Regions from separate parts of the Rhizobium sp. CAU 1783 genome, predicted to be linked through region 1. Evidence: predicted binding sites of a transcription regulator. Region 1 holds the regulator's gene; each other region holds the start of a gene.
The links. The regulator PhoB, encoded in region 1, activates phosphate uptake and scavenging genes when phosphate is short. The targets are predictions, from matches to a motif close to TGTCATNNANCTGTCAT.

Region 1 (7,916 bases):
CCGAACTCGGCATGTCCGGCGGCACGGTTCGCCTGTCCTGCGGCATCGAGGACACGCAGGACCTGATCGAGGATTTTGCCCGCGCCCTGAAGTCGGTAAGGGCCTAAGTCGAAGGCCGGACGAAGACAAAGACCCAAAAAAGTCCGGGCCGCAAACGCCGCGCCCGGACCGCGTTCTTAACGTCAATCATTAGCTTTAACGACAAAAACGCAAGGCCGTGGACGGTTCGACCGTCTAACGGCCTTGTTTTTTCCGCATTGCGTTACATGCTGTATGCTATGCCTAGCAGAGCTTTAAGAAGGTCCAGTGGATGTATCGTGCCCTGACACGCGATATCGAAGTCAGTGTCGAACCCTATTACCTGGAGGAGCAATCCGACCCGGAAGACAGCCGCTATGTCTGGGGCTACCGTATCGTGATCGCCAACCACTCTTCCAAACCCGTACGCCTGACGCACCGCTACTGGCACATTACCGACCAGAATGGCCAGGTGGACGAGGTGAATGGACCGGGCGTCATCGGCGAGCAGCCGCGCCTTCGTCCGGGCGATACCTATGAATACTCATCGGGCTGCCCGCTCGACACGCCCTCGGGCATGATGTTCGGCCACTACCAGATGGAAACCGACGACGGCGACGTCTTCGACGTTGAAATCCCGGCCTTTTCGCTCGATGCGCCGGGCATGCTGCGCGTCCTGAACTGACAGAAGAGGCGGGACACGTGGTTCCCGCCCCTCCATTGTCGTGAGCCACTCAGGCGCTCAGCACTTCCTGCGCTTCATAACGGTAGCTCGACGAGCAGAACTCGCAGGTGACCGTGATCACACCGTCGGTCTCGCTGGCGGCGATCTCCTCTTCCGAGAAGTTCCCCAGCACGCCCTTGATCTTGTCGCGCGAGCAGCTGCAACGATCGTAAACGGCATTCGGTTCGAAGACGCGTGCACCGCGTTCATGGAACAGCCTGAAGAGAAGACGTTCCGCGCCGATCTGCGGATCGGTCAGTTCATCCGCATCGATCGTCTCGACCAGCATGCGCGCTTCCGCCCATGCGTCGTCTTCCGAGAGGGCGGAACCACCCTCATCGCCGTCACCGCCGTGAAGATCCGGCTGGCGCATGCGCTCCGGCGCTTCCGGGAGGAACTGGGCGATCAGGCCGCCTGCCCGCCAGCTGCGGCGCGGGCGCCCTTCGGCGTCACGGTCGAAGAATTCGGCCACGCCGAGACGTACCCGCGTCGGGATCTGTTCAGACTGGCGGAAATAGACGCCGGCGATGTCCTCGAGCGAAGCGCCATCGAGCGGAACGATGCCCTGATAGGGCTGCATGAAGTTGCCCTGATCGATGGTGAGTGCGAGCACACCGTTGCCAAGCAGTTCTTCCGGAGAAGTCCGACCGGCATCAATCGCTTCGGCAAGACGCTCTTCGTCGAAACGAGCATAAGCGCGCACGTTTTCGGGCGTGGTGAAGTCAGCGACCAGCAGGTCGACCGGACCGTCGCTCTTGGTCTGCACCGTGAACTTGCCCTGGAACTTGAGCGACGTACCGATCAGCACCGTGAGCACGATCGCTTCGGCAAGCAGCCGGGCGACCGGGGTCGGATAATCGTGGCGTGAGAGGATGGTGTTCAGCAGGGGACCGATCTGCACGGCGCGACCGCGTACGTCGAGCCCTTCCACCTGGAAGGGTACGACCCGGTCATCACCGGCGAAACCGAATTCGCCAAGCTCGGCAGGCCTGTTCGTCATGATTTTACTCCTGGCGCCGCAGCGCTCAAACAACGTGAGGCCCACAGGGGCCTCTTTCTCATCCGCACAAATGGGAAGCGGACCGACAAAGGTCAAGCGCGGCGAGACGTGCGCTCAGCCGCGTGATCCGCCCATGCTCGATGGGTCTGCGCTCAGATTGCGCCCAGGCACCAGGCCAGGATCGACTTCTGCGCATGCAGGCGATTTTCAGCCTCGTCGAACACCACCGACTGCGGACCGTCGATGACATCGTCGGTCACTTCCTCACCGCGATGGGCCGGCAGGCAATGCATGAACAGGGCGTCGGTGCCGGCGTGCTTCATCAGGGCCTGGTTGACCTGGAAGGGCTGGAAGATGTTGTGTCCGCGCGCCTTGTGCTCCTGGTTCATCGATACCCAGGTATCGGTCACCACCGCGTCGGCACCTTCGACGGCTCGTTCCGCATCATGGCACAGCATGATGTTGCCGCCGTTATCACGCGCCCAATTGAGGATCTTGTCGTCGGGCTCGGACCCCATGGGCACGGCCATGTTCATCCGATAGCCGAACCGTGCCGAGCCTTCGACGAGCGAATGCAATACGTTGTTGCCGTCGCCGGTCCAGGCGATCGTCTTGCCCTTGACCGGGCCACGATGCTCCTCGAAGGTCATGATATCAGCCATGATCTGGCACGGATGGGTCAGGTCCGTCAGGGCGTTGATCACCGGTACGGTTGCATGTTCGGCCATTTCAAGAAGGCGCGTGTGGTCGGTCGTGCGGATCATGATCGCATCGACGTAGCGCGACAGCACCTTGGCCGTATCGCCGATCGTCTCGGCGCGGCCCAGCTGCATTTCCGTACCCGACAGGAAGAGGGTCTCGCCACCCAACTGGCGCATGCCGACATCAAAGGACACGCGGGTGCGCGTCGACGGCTTTTCGAAGATCATGGCGAGCATCTTGCCGGCCAGCGGCTTGTCGGCAGAGCCGGCCTTGGTCGCCTGCTTGCGGGTCTTTGCATCCTCCAGGATCAGGCGCAGATCGGGCGCCGTCATGGCCGAGAGGTCGAGAAAATGCTTCGCGGATGCCATTTCTTGCTTACCTGCCTTCGTTCTGAGCTGTTACAGCGAGCTTCTCGTGGAGGTGCTCAGCCGCTTTTTCGATGCGCGCCAGACCTTCGCGCGCCTCTTCTGCCGTCGTGACCAGCGGCGGAAGCAACCGGATGACGTTGTCGCCGGCAGGTACGCCGAGCAGATGCTCGTCGCGCATGGCCATGAGCAGTTCGCTGTTCGGGATCTTTGCCTTGATGCCGATCATCAGGCCTTCGCCGCGGATTTCCTCGATGATATCCGGGAAGCGATCCTTCAGCGAAGCGAGCCCCTGGCGGAAGACCAGCGCGACGTCGCGAACATGGTCCAGGAAACCATCGGCCAGCACGACATCGAGCACGGCATTGCCTACCGCCATGGCAAGCGGATTGCCGCCATAGGTCGAGCCGTGCGTGCCGGCCTTCATGCCGGAAGCCGCCTCTTCCGTGGCAAGGCAGGCGCCGAGCGGGAAACCGCCGCCGATACCCTTGGCGACCGCCATGATGTCCGGCGTGACGCCGGCCCATTCGTGGGCGAAGAATTTGCCGGTCCGGCCGACGCCGCACTGGACCTCGTCGAAGATCAGCAGCAGGTCGTTGTCGTCACAAATTTTGCGCAGAGCGCGGAGGAATTCGTTCGATGCGGCGCGGAGACCACCCTCACCCTGCACAGGCTCGATCAGGATCGCTGCCGTCGCGTCGGTGATCGCGGCCTGAACCGCATCGAGATCACCAAAGGGAACCTGGTCGAAGCCCGGCGCCTTGGGTCCGAAACCTTCGAGGTATTTTTCCTGGCCGCCGGCGGCAATCGTCGCAATCGTGCGGCCATGGAAAGCGCCTTCGAAGGTTATGATGTGAAAGCGCTCGGGATGCCCCTTGGAGAAATGGTAGCGCCGGGCTGTCTTGATCGCGCATTCCAGCGCCTCGGCACCCGAATTGGTGAAGAAGACGCGGTCGGCGAAGGTCGCTTCGGTCAGGCGGCGGCCGAGCGTCTCCTGGCCCGGCACGTCGTAGAGATTGGACAGGTGCCAGACTTTGCCGGCCTGTGCCGTCAACGCCTCGATCAGATGCGGATGCGCGTGGCCAAGAGAATTCACCGCGACGCCGGCGGCAAAATCCAGATAGCGCTCGCCATTCTCAGTGAAGAGCCAGACACCCTCGCCTCGCTCGAACCGCAAGGGTGCGCGCATGTAGGTCTGGTAGAGTGGCGAGGCTTCAGCCATGGCGGAAACACTCCTTCTGGAGAGCGTGACGGAACGGGGCGACTTCGACTTTCCAAACAGGGTCCGAAAAATCAAAAATGCCGCCTTGCGGCGGCGGGTCGCACTATCATCATTTCAGCCTTGCCTGTCAACGAAACAGCGCAGTGCAGCGGAATTTTCGGGTACGCGGAAGTCGCAACGACGGGACTTGAGGAGCCCGGTCGAGATCAACACGGGCAGGTAGCAAGTTGGGGAAAACTTTAAAATCGATTCCCGATGATTCGCCCGACTCTTGTCAGCGAGTCAGCCCGGCACTAGGTTAATAATCAATAAATTGATTGCATGCGGCGGAAATAGTCACCGACAGTATCGAGGCAAGTTTGTTTCGGATTCATCCGAAGCAACGGTGAGCGATTCTGCCATCACACAGCGCGAGCGGCGGAGATATAGCATGAACTGGACTGATGAGCGAGTTGAAAAACTCAAGCGCCTTTGGTCGGAAGGCTTGAGCGCAAGCCAGATCGCAGCACAACTGGGCGGCGTGAGCCGAAACGCCGTGATCGGCAAGGTGCATCGCCTCAACCTCCCGGGCCGTGCGAAGGCCGGCGGCAGCACGACCACGGTTCGCGCAGCAAAGCGTCCGGCGGGAGCGCAGCGCACCCCGAACTACACCGCCCGCAACACCACGACGACCCGCACGGTCACCCGTGCCGCCGGCGCGAACCTGCTCAAGGAAGAGATCGAGATCGACGGCCTGGAGGAGATCCAAATCTCGCGCTCCACCAACGTCGTGCTGCCGATTTCCCGCAAGCTCGCCCTGACTGAACTTACCGAACGCACCTGCAAGTGGCCGATCGGCGATCCGATGAAGGACGACTTCCACTTCTGCGGCTGCGAGTCCGCCGACACGTCGCCCTACTGCAACTACCACGCCAAGCTCGCATACCAGCCGGTGGGTGAGCGTCGCCGGGCGGCCGCAGCGGCAGCCCGCTGAAGGCGCCCGACACACGCCAAGACAAACGAAAAACGGGCCTTACGGCCCGTTTTTTTATTCTGTTGTCAAGAGGTTGACGGAAGCTAGGCTTCCATCGAATAGCCCGCGCCGCGCACGGTGCGGATGACATCCTGCATGTTGGAGAAGTTCAGCGCCTTGCGCAGCCGACCGACATGCACGTCGACGGTCCGTTCGTCGACATAAATGTCATGGCCCCAGACACCATCAAGCAGCTGCGAGCGCGAGAAGACGCGGCCCGGCGACGCCATCAGGAACTCGAGCAGGCGGAACTCGGTCGGACCGAGGCGCACTTCGCGGCTCTTGCGGTGTACGCGATGGGTCTCGCGGTCCAGCTCGATGTCTCCACAGCGCAGGACGCTCGAGAGCACCTCCGGACGCGCCCGGCGCAGCATCGCCTTCACGCGCGCCATCAGTTCCGGCGTGGAGAACGGCTTGACGACATAGTCGTCGGCGCCGGTCGCAAGGCCGCGAACGCGCTCGCTTTCCTCACCGCGTGCCGTCAGCATGATGATCGGCAGGCGCTCGGTCTCCGGGCGCATGCGCAGCCGGCGGCAAAGCTCGATGCCGGAGACGCCCGGCAGCATCCAGTCGAGGATCAGGAGATCCGGGACGCGTTCCTGCAGGCGCAGTTCGGCCTCGTCTCCGCGCAGGATCGTCTCGACCTCGTAGCCTTCCGCTTCAAGATTGTAGCGCAGAAGCACGCTCAGCGCTTCCTCGTCCTCGACGACAGCTATTTTCGGCAGCATCGGTTTCGATAACCTCTCGAATGCGATCGATTATTCGGTGACGGCGCCAACAGTGGCGGTCAGATCTTCCTTCGGTCGCTCACCTTCCGGCTGGGCGCCCGTCGTCATGTAGTAGATCGTCTCCGCGATGTTGGTCGCGTGGTCGCCGATGCGCTCGATGTTCTTGGCGCAGAAGAGAAGATGGGTGCAGCTGGTGATGTTGCGCGGATCTTCCATCATGTAGGTCAAGAGCTCGCGGAAGAGCGAGGTGTACATGGCGTCGATTTCCTCGTCGCGATCACGGATCGACTTGGCCTTTTCGGCCGAGCGCGAGGTGTACACGTCTAGTACTTCCTTGAGCTGGACCAGAGCGAGCTCGCTCAGGTGCTCGATGCCGCGGGCGAGCTTGCGGGGAACGCCGGTCGCCTGCACGGCCATGACGCGCTTGGCATTGCTCTTGCCGAGGTCGCCGACGCGCTCCAGGTCGTTGGCGATACGCAGTGCACCGATGATTTCGCGAAGGTCGGCCGCGACGGGCTGGCGGCGGGCGATGGTGATGATGGCCTTGTCGCCGATCTCACGCTCGGCGGCATCCATGATCACGTCGTCGGAGATGACCTTCTGGGCGAGTGCACCGTCGGAATTCACCAGCGCGCGCACGCTGTCGCCGACCATCTGCTCGGCAAGACCGCCCATCTCGGAGATGCGGCGCATCAGATATTTCAGTTCCTCGTCATAGGCCGAGTAGATATGCGATGAAGACATGTTCGTTTATCCCTGAATTGAAAGAGCGATCACAGCGCGGCGGACATCAGCCGAAGCGGCCCATGATGTAGTCCTGCGTACGCTGATCGTCCGGATTGGTGAACATCTTGTCCGTGTCGTTTTCTTCGACGAGCAGACCAAGATGGAACATCGCGGTACGCTGGGAAACACGCGCCGCCTGCTGCATCGAGTGGGTCACGATGACGATGGTGAAGTTCGAACGAAGCTCGTGGATCAGTTCCTCGACCTTGGCGGTCGCGATCGGGTCAAGCGCCGAGCACGGCTCGTCCATGAGAATGACTTCCGGGCTGACGGCGACGGCACGGGCAATGCACAGGCGCTGCTGCTGGCCGCCGGAGAGGCCGGTGCCGGATTCCTGCAGACGGTCCTTTACCTCATTCCACAGACCGGCCTTCTGGAGGCTCGTCTCGACCACCTGGTCGAGTTCGGCCTTGGTGCGAGCCAGACCGTGAATGCGCGGACCGTAGGCGATGTTCTCGTAGATCGACTTCGGGAACGGGTTCGGCTTTTGGAAGACCATGCCGACGCGGGCGCGCAGTTCAACGACGTCGATCGACGGATCGTAGATGTCCATCTCGTCGAGCGTGATCTTTCCGGTGACGCGGCAGCCGTCGATCGTGTCGTTCATGCGGTTCAGCGTCCGCAGGAAGGTCGACTTGCCGCAACCGGACGGCCCGATCAGGGCGGTCACGGTATGCTCCTGAACGTTCAGGTTCACATCGAAAAGGGCGCGCTTCTCGCCGTAGTAAACGGAGACGTCCTTGCCGATCATCTTGTACTTGGATTCGGTCATTTTCTGATCCAGCGCCTTTTCAACTGCTGCTTCCGACATCATGTTCATGTCTAACTCCCTCTACCAGCGCCGTTCGAAGCGTCGCCGCAACAGAATTGCACCCACGTTCATCACCAGAAGGAACAGGAGCAGAATGATGATCGCTCCGGAGGTTCGCTCGACGAAAGCTCGCTCGGCCTCGTTCGCCCACTGGTAGATCTGAACCGGCAGGGCGGTCGACGGATCGAGCGGCGTGCCCGGATAGTCGGCGACGAACGCCACCATGCCAATGAGCAGCAGCGGAGCGGTCTCGCCGAGGGCGTGTGCCAGGCCGATGATCGTGCCCGTCAGGATGCCCGGCATGGCGAGCGGCAGGACGTGATGGAACACGGTCTGCATCTTCGATGCGCCGAGGCCAAGCGCTGCGGCCCGGATCGACGGCGGCACGGCCTTGAGGGCTGCGCGCGTCGCGATGATGATGGTCGGCAGCGTCATCAGGGTCAGAACCAGGCCACCGACGACCGAGGCCGAGCGCGGCAGGCCGGCGAAGTTGATGAACACCGCGAGGCCGAGCAGACCGAAGACGATCGACGGAACGGCGGCAAGAT
Region 2 (7,916 bases), on a different contig from region 1:
ACGGCGGCGGGTCTCGGCTTCCTCGGCCTCGGCGCGCAGCCGCCGCTGCCGGAATGGGGCGCGATGATCGCATCGGGTCGCCGCTTCATCCTCGACCAGTGGTGGGTCGCCGCGATGCCGGGCTTTGCCATCCTGATCGTCTCGCTCGGTTTCAACCTGCTCGGTGACGGCCTGCGTGATGCGCTCGATCCGAAGGAGGCGGGCCAATGACGCCGCTTCTGACCGTCGAAAACCTCAGGGTCAGTTTCCCGACCCGCACCGGCCTCATCGAGGCCGTGCGTGGGGTCAACTTCACGCTTGGGCGTGAACGCCTTGGCATCGTCGGGGAGAGCGGCTCGGGCAAGTCGCAGACCGGCCGTGCCATCATGGGGCTGACGCCCGGACATGCGAAGATCAGCGCGGACCGGCTTGCCTTCGGCGACACCGACCTCTTGTCGATCTCCAACCGGGAACGCCGGGCGCTGCGTGGCAAGAAGATCGCCATGATCCTGCAGGATCCGAAATACTCGCTGAACCCGGTCATGCCGATCGGGCGACAGATCATGGAAACGCTGCAGACGCATGAGCGTCTCTCCGGTGCCGAGACCCGGGCGCGGGCGCTCGCCATGCTGGAAGCCGTGCAGATCAACGATCCGGAGCGCGTGTTCAACCTTTACCCACACGAAGTCTCGGGCGGCATGGGCCAGCGCATCATGATCGCCATGATGCTGGTCTGCGGGCCGGAACTACTGATCGCCGACGAGCCGACCTCGGCGCTCGACGTGACCGTTCAGCTCGAGGTGCTGGGCATCCTCGACAAGCTGGTCTCCGAGCGCGGCATGGGACTGATCTTCATCAGCCATGACCTGAGGCTCGTCTCGTCCTTCTGCGACCGGGTCCTCGTGATGTATGCCGGCAAGGTGGTCGAGGAGCTGCCGGCTTCGCGCCTTTCCGAGGCGAAGCATCCCTATACGCGGGGCTTGCTGAACTGCCTGCCGCAGATCAACGGTGACCGTCACCCGTTGCCGGTCCTCGAACGCCAGGCGGAGTGGAAACTATGACCGGACCTGCACTCTCCATCCGCGACATGCTCGTCACGTTCAACGGTTTCCGCGCGCTGGACGAGGTCAGCCTCGATATCGCGACCGGCGAGTCCTTTGGGATCGTCGGCGAAAGCGGTTCGGGCAAGTCGACCCTGCTGCGCGCCGTCGCCGGCCTCAACCGCTTCGACAGCGGCAGCCTGACGGTCAACGGCCGCAGCTATGGCGGACGCAAGCGCGACCAGGAATTCTACCGTACAGTCCAGATGGTGTTCCAGGATCCCTATGGTTCGCTGCATCCCCGCCAGACCGTCGACCGGCTGCTTCTGGAGCCTTTGGCGATCCACGGCTTTACAGACACCGAGGCACGCATTGCCCGGGCGCTTGATGAAGTCGGGTTGGGTTCCGGGTTCCGGTTCCGCTTCTCGCACCAGCTTTCCGGCGGACAGCGCCAGCGCATCGCGATCGCGCGTGCGCTGATCGTCGAGCCGAAGGTGCTGCTGCTCGATGAGCCGACCTCGGCGCTCGACGCCTCGATCCAGGCGGAAATCCTCAACCTGCTCGAACAGGCGCGCAAGGATCGCGGACTGACCTTTGCCATGGTCAGCCACGACCTGGCGGTCATCAGCCATATGTGCGAACGGCTCGCCGTGATGCGCAAGGGCAAGGTGGTCGAGGCGCTCGACGTCGGTCAGTTGCGCTCGCGCGAGTTCTCGATGGACTATACGCGCGAGTTGCTGCGGGCGAGCGAAGGTTTTCGCCGCGAGGCCTGACGTCCGCAGGGTCTCAAGCGACCCTGCGGCCCTGCCGCCAGACGGCCTTCAGGAAGGGGTGACCCTCATGCGTGCCAACCCGTATCAGGTCGGCGCGCCTGCCCTGGGTGATTTCGCCACGGTCGGGGAGGCCCGCAGCTTCGGCGGGGGCCTTCGTGACCAGACGGATCGCGGCCGGCAGGTCGTAGTCGAGTGCCTCATCCCCTGCGATCAGGAAGGCGGCGTCGAGCATAGAGCGGGGCACGTAGTCAGAGGCGAGGATGTCGACCAGCCGCTCCTCGAGCAGTTCGCGAACGGCGACGTTGCCGGATTGTGAGCCGCCTCGGACGATGTTGGGAGCGCCTCCGACGATCAGCATGGCCCGAGCGCGTGCCTCGCGTGCCGCCTCCAGCGTGCAGGGGAACTCGGAAATCGCCACACCTTCGTCGGCGGCGAGATCGACGTGTTCGACGTCCGTGTCGTCATGGCTAAGCAAAGGCAGGCCGCGGGAGCGGGCAAGTGCCACGATCTCCGGACGCACGGTCCGGCCGATGTCGGATTTTTCGTCGACCATCCGGGCGATGCGGTCGCGGATGATCGTTTCGCTTTCACCGCCGGCCTTCTGCAGGCGATTGACATACTGGTCGATGTCGCGGCTCTGGCGGATCCCCGGCAGATGCTCCATCACCGAGACGACGCGGACCAGCGGCCGGTCGATATTGGCTGCGGTGAGTTCAGGCGTGCGCGGGTCGACGACTTCGCATCTCAGATGCACGAAGTGCTCGGCACGCAGCATGCCGCCGGCCTGGGCGCGTTCCAGCACGTCGATCATGGGGCCGAGGATTTCGGCGCGCTCGCTTTCTTCGGAAGAGACCCCGACGCAGAGGCTGTCGAAGACTGTGGTGACACCGCCACCGATGATCTGGGCATCGTGAGAAAGTGCTGCCCGCATATAGTCCCAGCGCACATGCGGTCGTGGGAAGACGTGCTTTTCGAAATGGTCGGTGTGAATGTCGACGAGGCCCGGCAGGAGGTAGTCGCCGCCGAGATCGATCGCGGAGGAACCGGTGCGGCCCGGTTCCAGCGCGGCGATCCGGCCATCCTCGATCACGATCGAGCCTTCGAAGATCTTGTCGGCGAGTACGATCTTCGCATTGGTTATCACGAAGGGTTCGGCATCGGCGCCTTGGCGCGGTTCGCCATTCTGAAAGGTCTCGACCAGCATCGGACATCCTCGTCGGCAGGGGCGGGAGAGGGCGGCGAAGAAGACTCAGATCGCGCCCTTGCATGCGAGTGTGCATAGCGATGGCGTATGACTGTTCTATGTCGGTTTCCGGCTTGTTGCGGCGCGACGTCTAGAGAACGGTCAGCGCCTCGTCGGCGATGACCTGTTCCTCGTCGGTCTCGATCACCAGGACGGAGACGCCCGCGCCTGCAGGGGAGACGATCTGAGCATTCGCCAGGTTCTCACGCTCTTCCAGCGCTACGCCGAGATAGGCCAGGCGTTCGCAGACCGCGCGCCGGATCGCCGGCTGATGCTCGCCGATGCCGGCGGTGAAGACGAGGGCGTCGAGGCCGCCGATGGTCGCCGAAAGGCGGGCGATCTCGCCGGCAATGCGGAAGGTGAAGACGTCGATCGCCTCGGCGGCTTCCTTTGCCTCGCTTTCGAGCAGGATTCGGCTGTCGGCGCTGATGCCGGATAGGCCGATCAGGCCGGACTTGTGGTAGACGATATCCTCCACGGCTTCGCGTGAAAGGCCGAGGCCGCCCATCAGGTGAAAGATCACGCCGGGATCGAGAGCGCCGGAGCGTGTCGCCATCGGGATGCCGTCGATGGTCGAGAACCCCATGGAGCTGTCGCGGCTCACGCCGTCGCGGATGGCGCAGACGCTGGCGCCGCTGCCGAGATGGGCAATCACCGTGCGGGCACCAGCGAGCTCGGGGCGGATCTTCGCGAGGGCGCCTGCGATGTATTTGTAGGAGAGGCCGTGGAAGCCGTAGCGCTTGATGCCCTCATCGAAATAGCTGCGCGGGATTGCGAAGCGCTGCACTGTCGGGGACTGGGTGCGATGGAAGGCGGTGTCGAAGGAGGCGGTCTGCGGCAGATGCGGTTTCAGGTGGCGGATCGCCTCGATCAGCCGGAGGTTCTGCGGCTGGTGGAGCGGGGCAAGCGGGGTGAGCGCCGAAATCCGGCCGATCGCCGTTTCATCGATCAAGACGGGGCCGGAAAAAACGTCGCCACCATGGACGACGCGGTGGCCAACGGCCGTTACGGCGTCAATGTCGAAATGATTGGCGAGCCAGCCGAAGGTTTCGTCGAGGACTTCATGAAGGACGTCGCCGCCCTCGGCTACCAGCGGTACGTCGAAGACTTCCGGTCCTTCAACCAGATGGAAGGTCAGGGGCGTATGGCGGAAATCGATCATGCCCTTGCCGATGCGGCGGGCCTTTTCGCCCTCGCGGACGAAGAGGCCGATCTTCACCGTCGAGGATCCGGCATTGAAGGTGAGCAGCAATTTGTCCGTCATCGGGCCGGCAGCCTCTGTGCGGCGCGTCGGGTCGCCACGAGCTTGGCCAGGGCCGCAGATGCGATGCGCACCTTCAGGCTGTCGGCGCGGCTCGTCAGGATGATCGGCACGCGGGCGCCGAGCACCAGCCCCGCTGCATCGGCACCGCCGAAATAGAGCAGCTGCTTGGCGAGCATGTTGCCGGCCTCGAGGTCGGGAACGAGCAGGATGTCGGCGATCCCGGCGACGGGCGAGACGATGCCCTTGGTCCGGGCCGCCTCGGGGCTGATCGCATTGTCGAAGGCGAGCGGCCCGTCGACGCTGCCGCCGGTGATCTGGCCGCGGGAGGCCATGACGGTCAGTGCCGCGGCGTCGAGCGTCGCCTGCATCTTGTCGTTCACCGTCTCGACGGCAGCGAGCACGGCGACCTTCGGATTGGTGTTGCCGAGCAGTTGCATGAGGTCGATGGCGTTCTGGCAGATGTCCCGCTTGTGATCGAGGCTCGGAGCGATGTTGATCGCGGCATCGGTCACCACCAGCAACTTGTCATAGGCCGGGACGTCCATCACGTAGACATGGCTGATGCGCCGTTCGGTCTTGAGCCCCGAACCCGGGGCGACGACGGCGCCGAGCAGTTCGTCGGTGTGCAGGCTGCCCTTCATGATGGTCGCGACTTTGCCGGCGACCGCAAGCTCGACGGCCTTCTCGGCGGCCGCGTGGCTGTGTTCCACCGATACGATCTCGAACCCATCCAAGGCAACGCCCGCCTTGTCAGCGGCGGCGCGGATTTTCGCCTTGGGGCCGATGAGGACCGGGTCGAGCAGGTTCTCCTCGCGGATCTCGACCGCCGCCTGGATCGCTTCGGGCGAGCAGGGATGGACCAGCGCCGTCTTCAGCAGGGGAAGGGAGCGGGCTTCGGCGACGATGTCGTCGAAGCGATCGTGATGCTGGGCGGCCAGCGCGGGAAGAGTAACCTGCGGCCACTCGACGCGTTCGTAAGGGGCGATCACGGTCGCCTGACCGCTCAGCACGTCCTCGCCATCCTGATTGGTGCAGCGGGTGTCGAAGACGACGATACGCTTGTCCGCGCGCTTCTCGGTGACGGTGACGACAGCGGTGATGGTGTCGCCGGGAGCGACCGGCTTCTGGAAACGCAGCTCCTGGCCGAGATAAATGGTGCCGGGGCCGGGAAGCTTGGTCCCGAGTACGGCGGAGATCATCGCTGCCGTCCACATGCCATGCGCGACGATGTGGCCGAAGAAATCCTTCTCGGCGAAATCGGGATCGAGATGGGCCGGGTTGAAGTCGCCCGAGGAGCGGGCGAAGAGCTCGATGTCCTCGCGCCCGACCTTGCGCCGGATCGTCGCGCTGTCGCCGACCTTGAGTTCATCAAAGGTGCGGTTGGTGAGGAGTGGCTTGTTCATCGGTCGCTCATCTCTGGTGGACATAGGTGCCGGGTGCCGCCTCCTTGGCGGCGTAGCCGTCTTCGCTCGAGCCCATCGGCGGCGGTGCAACCTTATCCGCTGCCGAATGGGACGCAAGCCATCGAGACCAGTGGGTCCACCAGGAGCCCTGCGCGACAGGCGATTCCGCCAGCCATTCCTCGGCACTGACGCAAGGGTCAACGGCGCGCTTGGTGGTCGCCCGGTAGTGACGGTGCGGATGGCCGGGCTCGCTGACGATGCCGGCATTATGTCCACCGCTGGTCAGGACGAAGGTCACGTCGGTGTCGGTCAGGTAGTGGATCTTGTAGACGGACTTCCAGGGTGCAACGTGATCGCGCTCGGTCCCGACGGCAAAGACCGGGACGCGGATGTTCTGCAGCGCCGCCGGATGCTCGTCGACCATGAAGCGGCCGGCGGCGAGCTCGTTGTCGAGATAGAGGCGCTGGAGATATTCCGAATGCATGCGGAAGGGCATGCGCGTCGTGTCGGCGTTCCAGGCCATCAGGTCGATCATCGGGTTGCGCTCGCCCATCATGTAGTCGTGGACGATGCGTGACCAGACGAGGTCGTTGGAGCGTAGCAGCTGGAAGGCGCCGGCCATCTGGTCGGCCGACAAGAAGCCGCGGTTCCACATCACGCTTTCGAGGAAGTGCAGCTGGCTGTGGTCGATGAAGAGGGCAAGCTCGCCGGGTTCGGAGAAGTCCGTCTGGGCGGCAAAGAGGGTGACCGAGGCAAGGCGCTCGTCCTTCGCCCGGGCCATGGCGGCGGCGGCGATCGACAGCAGCGTGCCGCCGAGGCAGTAGCCGGTCGCATGCACCTTGCGGTCGGGCATGATGGCGTTGATCGCGTCGAGTGCCGCCATCACGCCGAGGCGGCGATAGTCGTCCATGCCGAGGTCGCGGTCGGCTGCGGTCGGATTGTGCCAGGAAATGCAGAAGACCGTGTGTCCCTGGGAGACGAGATAGCGGATCAGCGAGTTTTCCGGCGAGAGATCGAGAATGTAGTATTTCATGATCCAGGCCGGAACGATCAGGATCGGCTCGGCATGAACGGTATCTGTCGCCGGAGCATACTGGATCAGCTCGATCAGGCGGTTGCGGTAGACCACACGACCCGGCGTCGTTGCGACCGTTCGGCCGGGCACGAAGTCCTCGGTTCCGGCGACCGGCTGCCCGGTCAGCTCGCGATTGGTGTCCTCGACGAAATTGCGAAAACCTTCGAAGAAATTCATGCCGCCGGTTTCCGCGGCGCGCTTCATCACCACCGGATTGGTCAGCGGATAGTTGGACGGCGAAAAGACATCGAGTAGCTGGCGGGTGGCAAACGAGATGACGTCCTCATGGTGCGGCGTCACACCCGGCACGTCGTTGGTGACATTGTGCCACCACTGCTGGTTCAGCAGGAAGCACTGGGCCATCACGTTAAACGGGAAGCGCTGCCATTCCTCGCCCTTGAAACGCTCGTCGCCGGGCAGGGGTTCAATGCAGGGCGGGGTTTCTGGATCAAGGGCGGCGGCGGCAAGATGGGTGGCGAGGCGATTGCCCTTGCGCATCGCCTTCTGCAAGAGTTCCAGCCTCTTGCCCGGCGCCATGCCAAGATGGATCGACCAGTCGTAGATGGCGAGTGCCATGGCGGCGGGCGATATGCCGCCGGTCAGGGGGGCGATCAGCGCTTCGTTCATCCGATTGAGTGCATCGAAGCCGGCAGCCTGGGAGCCGTCGTCGAAACCGAGCGCGTCGAGCGCCGTATCGATGTTTGCAAGCGCTGCGTCTCCGCTGCGGGTCCTGCTCGATGTCGACATGCCTTCACCTCCAGCATCGGGCGCGGCGTTCCGCCCCCTTCAAGGCCTAGCCCGTCTGTGTGACGGCCTTGCGAACGATCCGCGCATCTTGGGCATCCGTTATCGCCCGGAATTGCTGCGATGCAATATAGTTACTCGCTGGCGGCGGTCAAATGAAGCAGTGTCACACCCTTTACGCCAGCTTGCCGGCGGGGGCAGTCAGCCGAAACGGTCGCGCCACGACCCCTGCGCTCCGTCGATCGGCAAGGAGGCTGCTTCGAAGACGCCGCGCGCAATGGCGCGCGCCGTCACCAGCGTCGCAAGATGACAGAGTTCCATGAAATCGGCGGAACTCGAAAGCGGCAGGCGATTGGTGGCAGCGGCGAAGAAGGTGTCTCCGTCGGCGGGTAGAT
Region 3 (7,916 bases), on a different contig from region 1:
GCGCAATCAGCCTGCCCAACGCCTCGCCTCCGACGAAAACCGGAACGATCGGCGACGGGGAGCCAAGCGCATGAAGCCCGGTGCGCTCCACGGCGTGGCGAAGGTGGAGGATGTTGGCCATCAGGCGGTTGCGGAGAATACCCCCCTCGTCCGAGCGGACAATGTCGAGCGCCGTGAGGACCACCGCCGCCTGTACGGGAGACAACGCATTCGAGAAGGTCTGCGTGGCGCTGTAGTATTTGAGGTACTCCGCCCCTGCCCGCGATTTCACCGCGATGAAACCACCGTTTGAGGCGAAGCTCTTGGAAAAGCTGCCTATCAGGATGTCTGCGGCATCCAGGAGGCCGGCGGCCGCTAGGTTGCCGCGACCGTCCGGCCCCATGCAGCCGAAATCATGGGCGCAATCGACGAGCAGCGTCGCGCCATGGTCATCGCAAGCGGCGCGGACGGCCGCGAAGTCCGGCACGTCGGAATGCATGGAGAACAGGCTTTCGGTGACGACGAGGATACCGCCCCCCGCATCCTTTTCGCGGATACGCTTTAGCCGTCGCTGGAGCGCTTCCGTGCGCAGATGTGCAAAATGTTGGATGCTGCCGGTTGCAGCGCGCGCGCCCTCCTGCAGGCAGGAATGGGCAAGAGCATCCATCACCACATGGTCATGGGAACGCACGAAACCTTGAACGGCGGCAAATCCCGCCGACCAGCCGGTCGGGTACAGCACGATCTCCCTCCCCCCGAGAAATTCCGAGAGCGCCTGTTCCAGGGCGAGCGAGTTCGCGGTGTTGCCGAGCAAGGCAGCGGAACCGGCACTGTGGACGCCGTATCGCTCGACCGCCTCGATCGCCGCCTGCTTGATCCGTGGATGGGAAGACAGGCTCAGATAGTCCTGGGATGCGAAATTGGTGCCCTGGAAGGGTTCACCGGCGTCATTGCGCACGCGGCAATGCGTGGAAGGCGCGCCTTCCGTCGAGCGTGCATAGGGCCACAGGCCATGCTGCCGCCGCCCGTCCTGCCAGGCAAAGAAGTCGTCCGCGCGCCGCAAAAGTTCGCGATCTGCCGGAGCCCGGAAATCCTTGAGGCTGCCCGTCAAAGTGGCAAAAGGCAATTCCTCTTCTGGCTTCATCGCGTCCATCTCTTCCCCGCGCGCCATTGTCGATCGGCACATGGGTAGACTGTATTTTTATGGGAAAATGGCCGCAATCCTAAAAGCTGACAGTGCAGATGCGTGAAATTCTTAACGGTTCCAATCACGATGCAATACAATTGCCAATTGCCAAACCATTGAAACTAAAAATGGAAAAGGCCGCACCCATGGCGCGGCCCCTTGCAACTACGGATCGCAGTCTTATGAGGTTATTGCGGCAAGATGTCGTCGTCGACCGAACCGCCAACCTGCTCGACACCGATGTTTGTCTGAAGCGCCAGCTGTGCATTGCCGTCCAGTTCGTAAATGTCGTCACGGAACTGCACGACCTTGTCCTTGGCGGACCAGGCAGAGATGTAAACCCAGTGGACGCCGATCTCGTCGGCCAGCGGAATCGGCGTATTGACGCGGGTCGCGATGACGCGCTCGATTTCCTGACGGCTCCAGCCGGGGGTGTTCTTCAGCAGCCAGACGACCAGATCGCGGACGTTCTGGACACGCACGCAACCGGAAGACTCGAAGCGCATCAACTTGTTGAACAGACCCTGCGTCGGGGTGTCGTGCATGTAGACGCCGTCCGGGCTCGGGAAGTTGATCTTCGTCGAGGACATCGCGTTGATCTTGCCCGGATCCTGGCGGAACATCAGGTTCGGTGCCTTGGGTGCGAACCAGTCGATGGTCTCCGGAGCCACTTCCTGGCCATTGCCGTCAATCAGGCGAATGCTGTTGCGGGTCAGATAGGTCGGATCCTTGCGCATCATCGGGACGATGTCTTTTTCGACGATCGAGCGCGGCGAGGTCCAGTAAGGGTTCAAGATGACATCGCTGACCTTGGAATCGAGCGTCGGTGACGGACGGCTGATACGGCCGACGATCGCGGTGTTGCGCAGCGCCACGCGGTCGCCCTCGACGGCTTCGACATAGGCGGCAGGGATATTGACCACGATGTAGCGGTTCTCCAGCTGCTTGCCCATCATCTCCTGGAAACGCTGCATGTTCACGTTCAGCTGCATCAGGCGGGTATCGGCCGACACGTTGAGCGCCTTGATGGTGAATTCTCCGAGCACACCGTCTTCGGGCAAGCCATGACGCGCCTGGAACCGCTTGACTGCACCATCGACATAGGTGTCGAAAGCATTCGACATGCCGGCCGAGCGATCGAGATCGCCGGTGATCATCAGGCGCTGGCGCAGTTGCTGAACGGACGGATCGACGGCCCCGAGCTTGAGCTTCACCGTAGGATTGACCTGAGGCCAGCCACCATTCGCGACGATCGCCTGATAGTCGGCGATCGCCTGCTGGATGTTGAAGAGATTGGTTGGGCTCAGCATCGGCGTGTTGGACACGACTGAGACGGTCGTCCGCGAAGCCTGCGCGTCGAACTGGTCGTCCCAGTTGCCGCGCCGCGGAGCGGTGATCACTTCATCGATCGCCGTCTGGGCGACTGCCTGACCGGCTACGGCAGCGACACCGGCTGCTCCGACGCCCCGCAGCAGGGCTCGACGGGACAAGGCAACGTTTCCAGACTTTTTCGACATTTTTCCTACCGTTTTCCAAATTGAACGACACATACCTTCCTTACGGCGGTATGGTTAACAAATGGACGATTTCCGCCCGCGCCGTGGTGAGCTAGCACCCTCGACCACGGCATGCATGCAGCTTTTTGCATGCATGGCCGGTCCCATATCAATATGGCCAATTCGTGGCTCGGCCCCTTGCCTGCGTTGTCACATTTCTGTCATACATCATGTCGTTATTTTCATTCACGACACAGAAATACTATGGCTTCCAAAGATTTTCGACACAAGTTCGGGCGCAGACTCGACATTAACGAGTGCCATTTCGAAACCGCCGGATCACTAAAACGTGTCTATACGCATCCGGACATGCCGGATGTGGTGTTGAAGATCGTCGATCCCGAGCGAACTCATGGCGACGGCCGCCTCAAAGGCGAGAGCTTCATCAAACGCAAGAACCCGCTCGGCGTCTATCGCGGCTTCAGGCGCGAACTCACGCAATATCTCATTCTGAGCCGTCGCTGGAACGAAGACGTCTGTGGCGCCCCGCCCTTGGCGGTGCCTTGTGGCCTTCAGCCAACCACGGCAGGTCTGGCTCTCGTGACCGAGAAGATCATCAATGCGGACGGGGAATTGGCCCCTACCCTCGAAAAACTGTTTCAGACAGGAGCAGTCGAGCTAAAGCACCTGGAGGCGCTCGAGCGGTTCTTCGAGGCCTGCATCGCCATGCATGTCGTGCTTTCCGACATGCACATGCGGCAGTTCCTTTACAGCGAGGTGCGTTCGGGGCGTCCGGAATTTGTCGTTATCGACGGCATTGGCGAGAAGAACATGATCCCGCTGCGGTCGCTGAGCGTGCGCCTGAACGGACGGCGCCTGGGCAAGGCCCGGGACCAGATCTTCCAAGAGATCTTTGCTCGATATCCGGCGCTTCAACGCCAATGGACCGGAAGACGCGCTGACGCGTCCCGGTCCGAATTGGTCAGAGGTCCAAGCGCCGAGAGGCGATGAAGGCTCCGCGCGGCCGCTGCATGACTGGAGGAAGTGCAGCGGCGCTTCAGCTCTCGTGGATTAGAGCTTGTAGCTGATGGTGTCGTTCCAGAAGCGGTCGAGACGCTGCAGGAGCTTGTTCATCTGGGTGAACTCGTCCGAACCGATGCCGCCGACCTTCTGGATCGAGCCGATATGACGCTCGTAGAGCTTGGCGACGGTCTCGGCGACGTCCTGACCGGCTTCCGTCAGGCTGATGCGGACCGAACGACGGTCGATGCGCGAGCGCTGATGGTTGATGAAGCCGAGGTCGACGAGCTTCTTGACGTTGTAAGACACGTTCGAGCCGAGATAGTAGCCGCGCGAGCGCAGCTCACCGGCGGTCAGCTCGGAGTTGCCGATGTTGAAAAGCAGGAGTGCCTGGATGGCATTGACGTCGCTGCGACCCTGGCGGTCGAACTCGTCCTTGATGACGTCCAGAAGACGGCGGTGGAGACGTTCAACGAGGTGCAGGGATTCCAGGTAGAGGTTGCGGATCGCTTCTTCCTGGGGATCGATCGATGCCGGCTGCGGCTTCAGTTTCGTGTTCATGTCGGTCTGCCTCACTGTTTTGGGTGGCGGCTGTTGTTTTCTCCCGCCTTGGTGAGGACCATATCCAATGCATATAAAATTCTATTTAAAACGCAGCCTTAACAGGAGCTTACCAAGCGGCCACATCCCATCAGGGTAAATCAACCCTTATCTCTTCCCCCTTGTGGCGCATTTCGAGCCACAGGGCGAACCGGAAGACGATATAGACCGCAGCCACCACCGCGTGCATGGTGACGGCAAGAGAGTTATGGCCGAAAGTGGGGGACCAGAGCCCGTACATGAGCACCTGGGTCCCTGCCCCGAGCGCCCAGATGACGGGCCCCCAGGATACACAGAGCCAAAGGCCGAGGGCCGCGATCGGAAAGAGAACGGCAAGGCTCGTGCCGACGACCTTCCATGGCAGCGCGATCAGATCGAAACGGCCGGAACCGCTCGCCGAGTAGCCGACCAGCATGCCCCAGTATTGGAGTGCGAACCAGAGGCACGCCACCGCCACCATCCGCAGGAAGATCACGAACAGCGTTTCCGTCAGACTGCGTTTCGGTGCGCTTTGAGAATCAGGTTCCATGCGCGGAGGATAAGCGCAAGCAGCCCCCTTTCGCCAGCCGCAGCCGCGACGAAGCGCGCGCTTCCGCTTTGGCAAAGGCTGGCTTAAGTGCTATCCAGCCAAAACTCAAAAGACGCAAACGAGGAATTCGCCATGCAGGACAAGACACATCTGGTCGACGACATCACCGGTCACCGCCGGATGCGCCGCAACCGCAAGGCCGACTGGACACGCCGCCTGGTTCAGGAAAACCGCCTGACGGTCGACGACCTCATCTGGCCGATCTTCGTCATCCCCGGCGAGAACATCGTCGAGCCGATCGCCGCGATGCCCGGCGTCAACCGCATGACGGTCGACAAGGCCGTCGAAGCGGCCAAAGCCGCGGCCGATCTCGGCATTCCGGCTCTCGCCACCTTTCCCAACGTCGAAATGAACCTGCGTGACGAGACGGGATCTCAGATCCTCGAAGCCAACAACCTGATCAACCGCACGACGGCCGCCATCAAGAAGGCCGTGCCGAACATCGGCGTCATCACCGACGTCGCGCTCGACCCCTTCACCAGCCACGGGCATGACGGCATCCTGCGCGGCAGCGAGATCGCCAATGACGAAACCGTCGACCAGATCGTCCGTGCGGCGGTCCTCCAGGCCGACGCGGGTTCGGACATCATCGCGCCGTCCGACATGATGGACGGCCGGATCGGGGCGATCCGCCGCGGGCTCGACGCCGCAGGCCACCAGTCGGTCGGCATTATGTCCTACGCGACCAAGTTCGCCTCCTGTTATTACGGCCCCTATCGTGAGGCGATCTCGACAGGCGGCCTGCTGAAGGGCGATAAGAAGAGCTACTACATCGACCCGGCCAACGGCACCGAGGCGATCCGAGACGCCGCCCTCGACGTCGAGGAAGGCGCCGACATGCTGATGGTCAAGCCGGGCCTGCCCTATCTCGACATCTGCTGGCGGATGAAGGAAGCCTTCGGCCTGCCGGTCTTCGCCTACCAGGTGTCCGGCGAATATGCGCAGATCAAGGCTGCCGCAGCCAATGGCTGGATCGACGGAGAGCGCGCGATGCTCGAGACGCTCCTATGCTTCAAGCGTGCCGGCTGCGACGGCATCCTCACCTATTTCGCCATGGACGTGGCGAAATATCTTTCCCGGCAGGGCTGAGGCGTGTCCCGGCGGATTGTTTTTCGCCGGGTGCTTCCCATATCCATGTTTCGAAACATTTGCGGGAGCAAACCATGACCCTCGACCCGAACCCGATCTATGCGGCCCCTGAGGACTGGCGCGCCTATAGCGGCGTGCTGTCTCGGCGCGTCTTCGCGTTCCTCATCGACTATCTGATCGTCGCAGCACTTTGGGTACCGGCGGCCGTGCTCGTCTTCTTCATCGGCGTGCTGACGCTCGGATTGGGGTTCTTGCTCTATCCCATCCTGTTCTTTATCGTCGCCGGCCTCTATTTCGGCCTGTCGCTCTCCGGCCCGTCGCAGGCGACGCCCGGCATGCGGGCGATGGGGATCGCCATGGTCCGGCTCGATGGTCGACGCATCGATTTCGTCACCGCCATCGCCCATCTCGCGCTGTTCTGGATCCTCAATTCGATCCTGACACCGCTGATCCTGCTTGCCGGCCTCTTCATCGAGCGCTCGCGACTCGTTCACGATCTGCTGCTCGGCACCGCGACAGTTCGGACAGCCTGAGGTGGATCGATATGCGGACCGGGCGTCCATATGGCCGGTTTTCGGCATATTCCGGGGCCAGAGTTCATTCGCATTTCGCTAAGAGTTGACGTTTTCCAATCTTGCGCCATGCTATTCATTATATTCGTGGCGGCAGGCTAACGACCGGAGCGCAATGAACACCCAGACGTCACCTTCCCCGCAATTCTATTTGACGGCGCCCGCGCCGTGCCCCTACCTGCCGGGAGAAATGGAACGGAAGGTCTTCACCCACCTCGTGGGGCCGCGCGCCACGGAAATGAACGACCTCCTAACCCAAGGCGGCTTCCGACGTTCGCAGAACATCGCCTACCGCCCCGCCTGCGAGGCGTGCCGGGCGTGCATTTCCGTTCGGATCGTCGTCGACGAGTTTGTTCCAGGCCGTTCCTTCAAGCGCATCCAGGCGATCAACAGCGACGTCGTGTCGACCGTCCTCCCGGCGCAGCCTTCAACCGAACAGTTCTCGCTGTTCCGTGGCTATCTCGACCACCGCCACCAGAGCGGCGGCATGTCGGACATGTCCGCGCTCGACTATGCGATCATGGTCGAGGATACGCATGTGCAGACGCGTATCATCGAATATCGCCTGCGCAGTCCGGGCGATGGCCTCAGCCTTCAGCCGAAGGGCGAACTGATCGCCGTCGCGCTTTCCGACCAGATGAGCGACGGCCTGTCGATGGTCTATTCCTTCTTCAACCCGGCGCTGTCGAAGCGCTCGCTCGGGACGATGATGGTGCTTGACCACGTCAACCGCGCAAGGTCGCTCGGCCTGCCGCATGTCTATCTCGGCTATTGGGTGCGCGGCTCGCACAAGATGGACTACAAGACACGCTTCCTGCCCCAGGAGCACTTGACCAACCAAGGATGGGAACGCTACGAGCCCGGTGCGGACGTCACCGGGCAAGCTAGCGATGAATCCTGATACTCGTGCCGGTCGTCGGACCGGTCTTCTGATTGCCGCGGCAGGCGGCCTCTTTCTCTCCTTCGATATTCCTCTGGTCCGACTGGCTGATGGCGGCCTCTGGCCGGTTCTCGGACTTAGAAGCGTGGCAATCGTGCTCGTCGCTCTCATCGCGATCACAGTGATCCGCTTCATGACAGGCCAGTGGCAGGCCTTCCGCCTGACGCGCGCCTCGCTGCTCGGTGGGCTCTTTTACGGCTTGAGCACAATGGCCTTCGTCGCGGCCGTCTATCACACGACATCGGCTAACGTGGTTTTCATCGTGGCATTTTCGCCGATGATCGCGGCGATCCTTTCCTGGCTCTTCCTCAACGAGAAACCGAGCCGCTCGACGCTGATCACCATGGGCGTCATGTTGCTCGGCGTCGGCCTCATCGTCGGGAGCGGCATTTCCGCCGGGCACCTTTTCGGCGACCTGCTCGCGGCGGTGGCCGCAGCACTGATC

Region 2: a site for PhoB is predicted at 3,084-3,100, ahead of ACX93L_RS00745 (alpha-D-ribose 1-methylphosphonate 5-triphosphate diphosphatase). Genes of this name have one in related genera too.
Region 3: a site for PhoB is predicted at 2,870-2,886, ahead of ACX93L_RS14205 (YrbL family protein). Genes of this name have one in related genera too.

What each region holds. Positions count from the first base shown of each region.
Region 1 covers NZ_JBTOLM010000002.1:502,440-510,355, reverse strand. The annotation lists gene ACX93L_RS09240 (O-succinylhomoserine sulfhydrylase) at 1-107, shown strand, start outside; gene apaG (Co2+/Mg2+ efflux protein ApaG) at 311-703, shown strand; gene ACX93L_RS09230 (Hsp33 family molecular chaperone) at 753-1,742, opposite strand; gene argF (ornithine carbamoyltransferase) at 1,895-2,812, opposite strand; gene ACX93L_RS09220 (acetylornithine transaminase) at 2,820-4,031, opposite strand; gene ACX93L_RS09215 (GcrA family cell cycle regulator) at 4,462-5,004, shown strand; gene phoB (phosphate regulon transcriptional regulator PhoB) at 5,088-5,771, opposite strand; gene phoU (phosphate signaling complex protein PhoU) at 5,802-6,515, opposite strand; gene pstB (phosphate ABC transporter ATP-binding protein PstB) at 6,562-7,377, opposite strand; gene pstA (phosphate ABC transporter permease PstA) at 7,390-7,916, opposite strand, start outside.
Region 2 covers NZ_JBTOLM010000001.1:173,847-181,762, forward strand. The annotation lists gene ACX93L_RS00730 (ABC transporter permease) at 1-210, shown strand, start outside; gene ACX93L_RS00735 (ABC transporter ATP-binding protein) at 207-1,040, shown strand; gene ACX93L_RS00740 (ABC transporter ATP-binding protein) at 1,037-1,792, shown strand; gene ACX93L_RS00745 (alpha-D-ribose 1-methylphosphonate 5-triphosphate diphosphatase) at 1,806-2,996, opposite strand; gene ACX93L_RS00750 (acetate/propionate family kinase) at 3,127-4,299, opposite strand; gene ACX93L_RS00755 (bifunctional enoyl-CoA hydratase/phosphate acetyltransferase) at 4,296-5,702, opposite strand; gene ACX93L_RS00760 (PHA/PHB synthase family protein) at 5,710-7,524, opposite strand; gene ACX93L_RS00765 (P1 family peptidase) at 7,723-7,916, opposite strand, start outside.
Region 3 covers NZ_JBTOLM010000003.1:98,580-106,495, reverse strand. The annotation lists gene ACX93L_RS14215 (aminotransferase class I/II-fold pyridoxal phosphate-dependent enzyme) at 1-1,123, opposite strand, end outside; gene ACX93L_RS14210 (L,D-transpeptidase family protein) at 1,354-2,682, opposite strand; gene ACX93L_RS14205 (YrbL family protein) at 2,926-3,672, shown strand; gene ldtR (transcriptional regulator LdtR) at 3,733-4,242, opposite strand; gene ACX93L_RS14195 (DUF6163 family protein) at 4,373-4,810, opposite strand; gene hemB (porphobilinogen synthase) at 4,943-5,959, shown strand; gene ACX93L_RS14185 (RDD family protein) at 6,034-6,492, shown strand; gene ACX93L_RS14180 (arginyltransferase) at 6,647-7,432, shown strand; gene ACX93L_RS14175 (DMT family transporter) at 7,422-7,916, shown strand, end outside.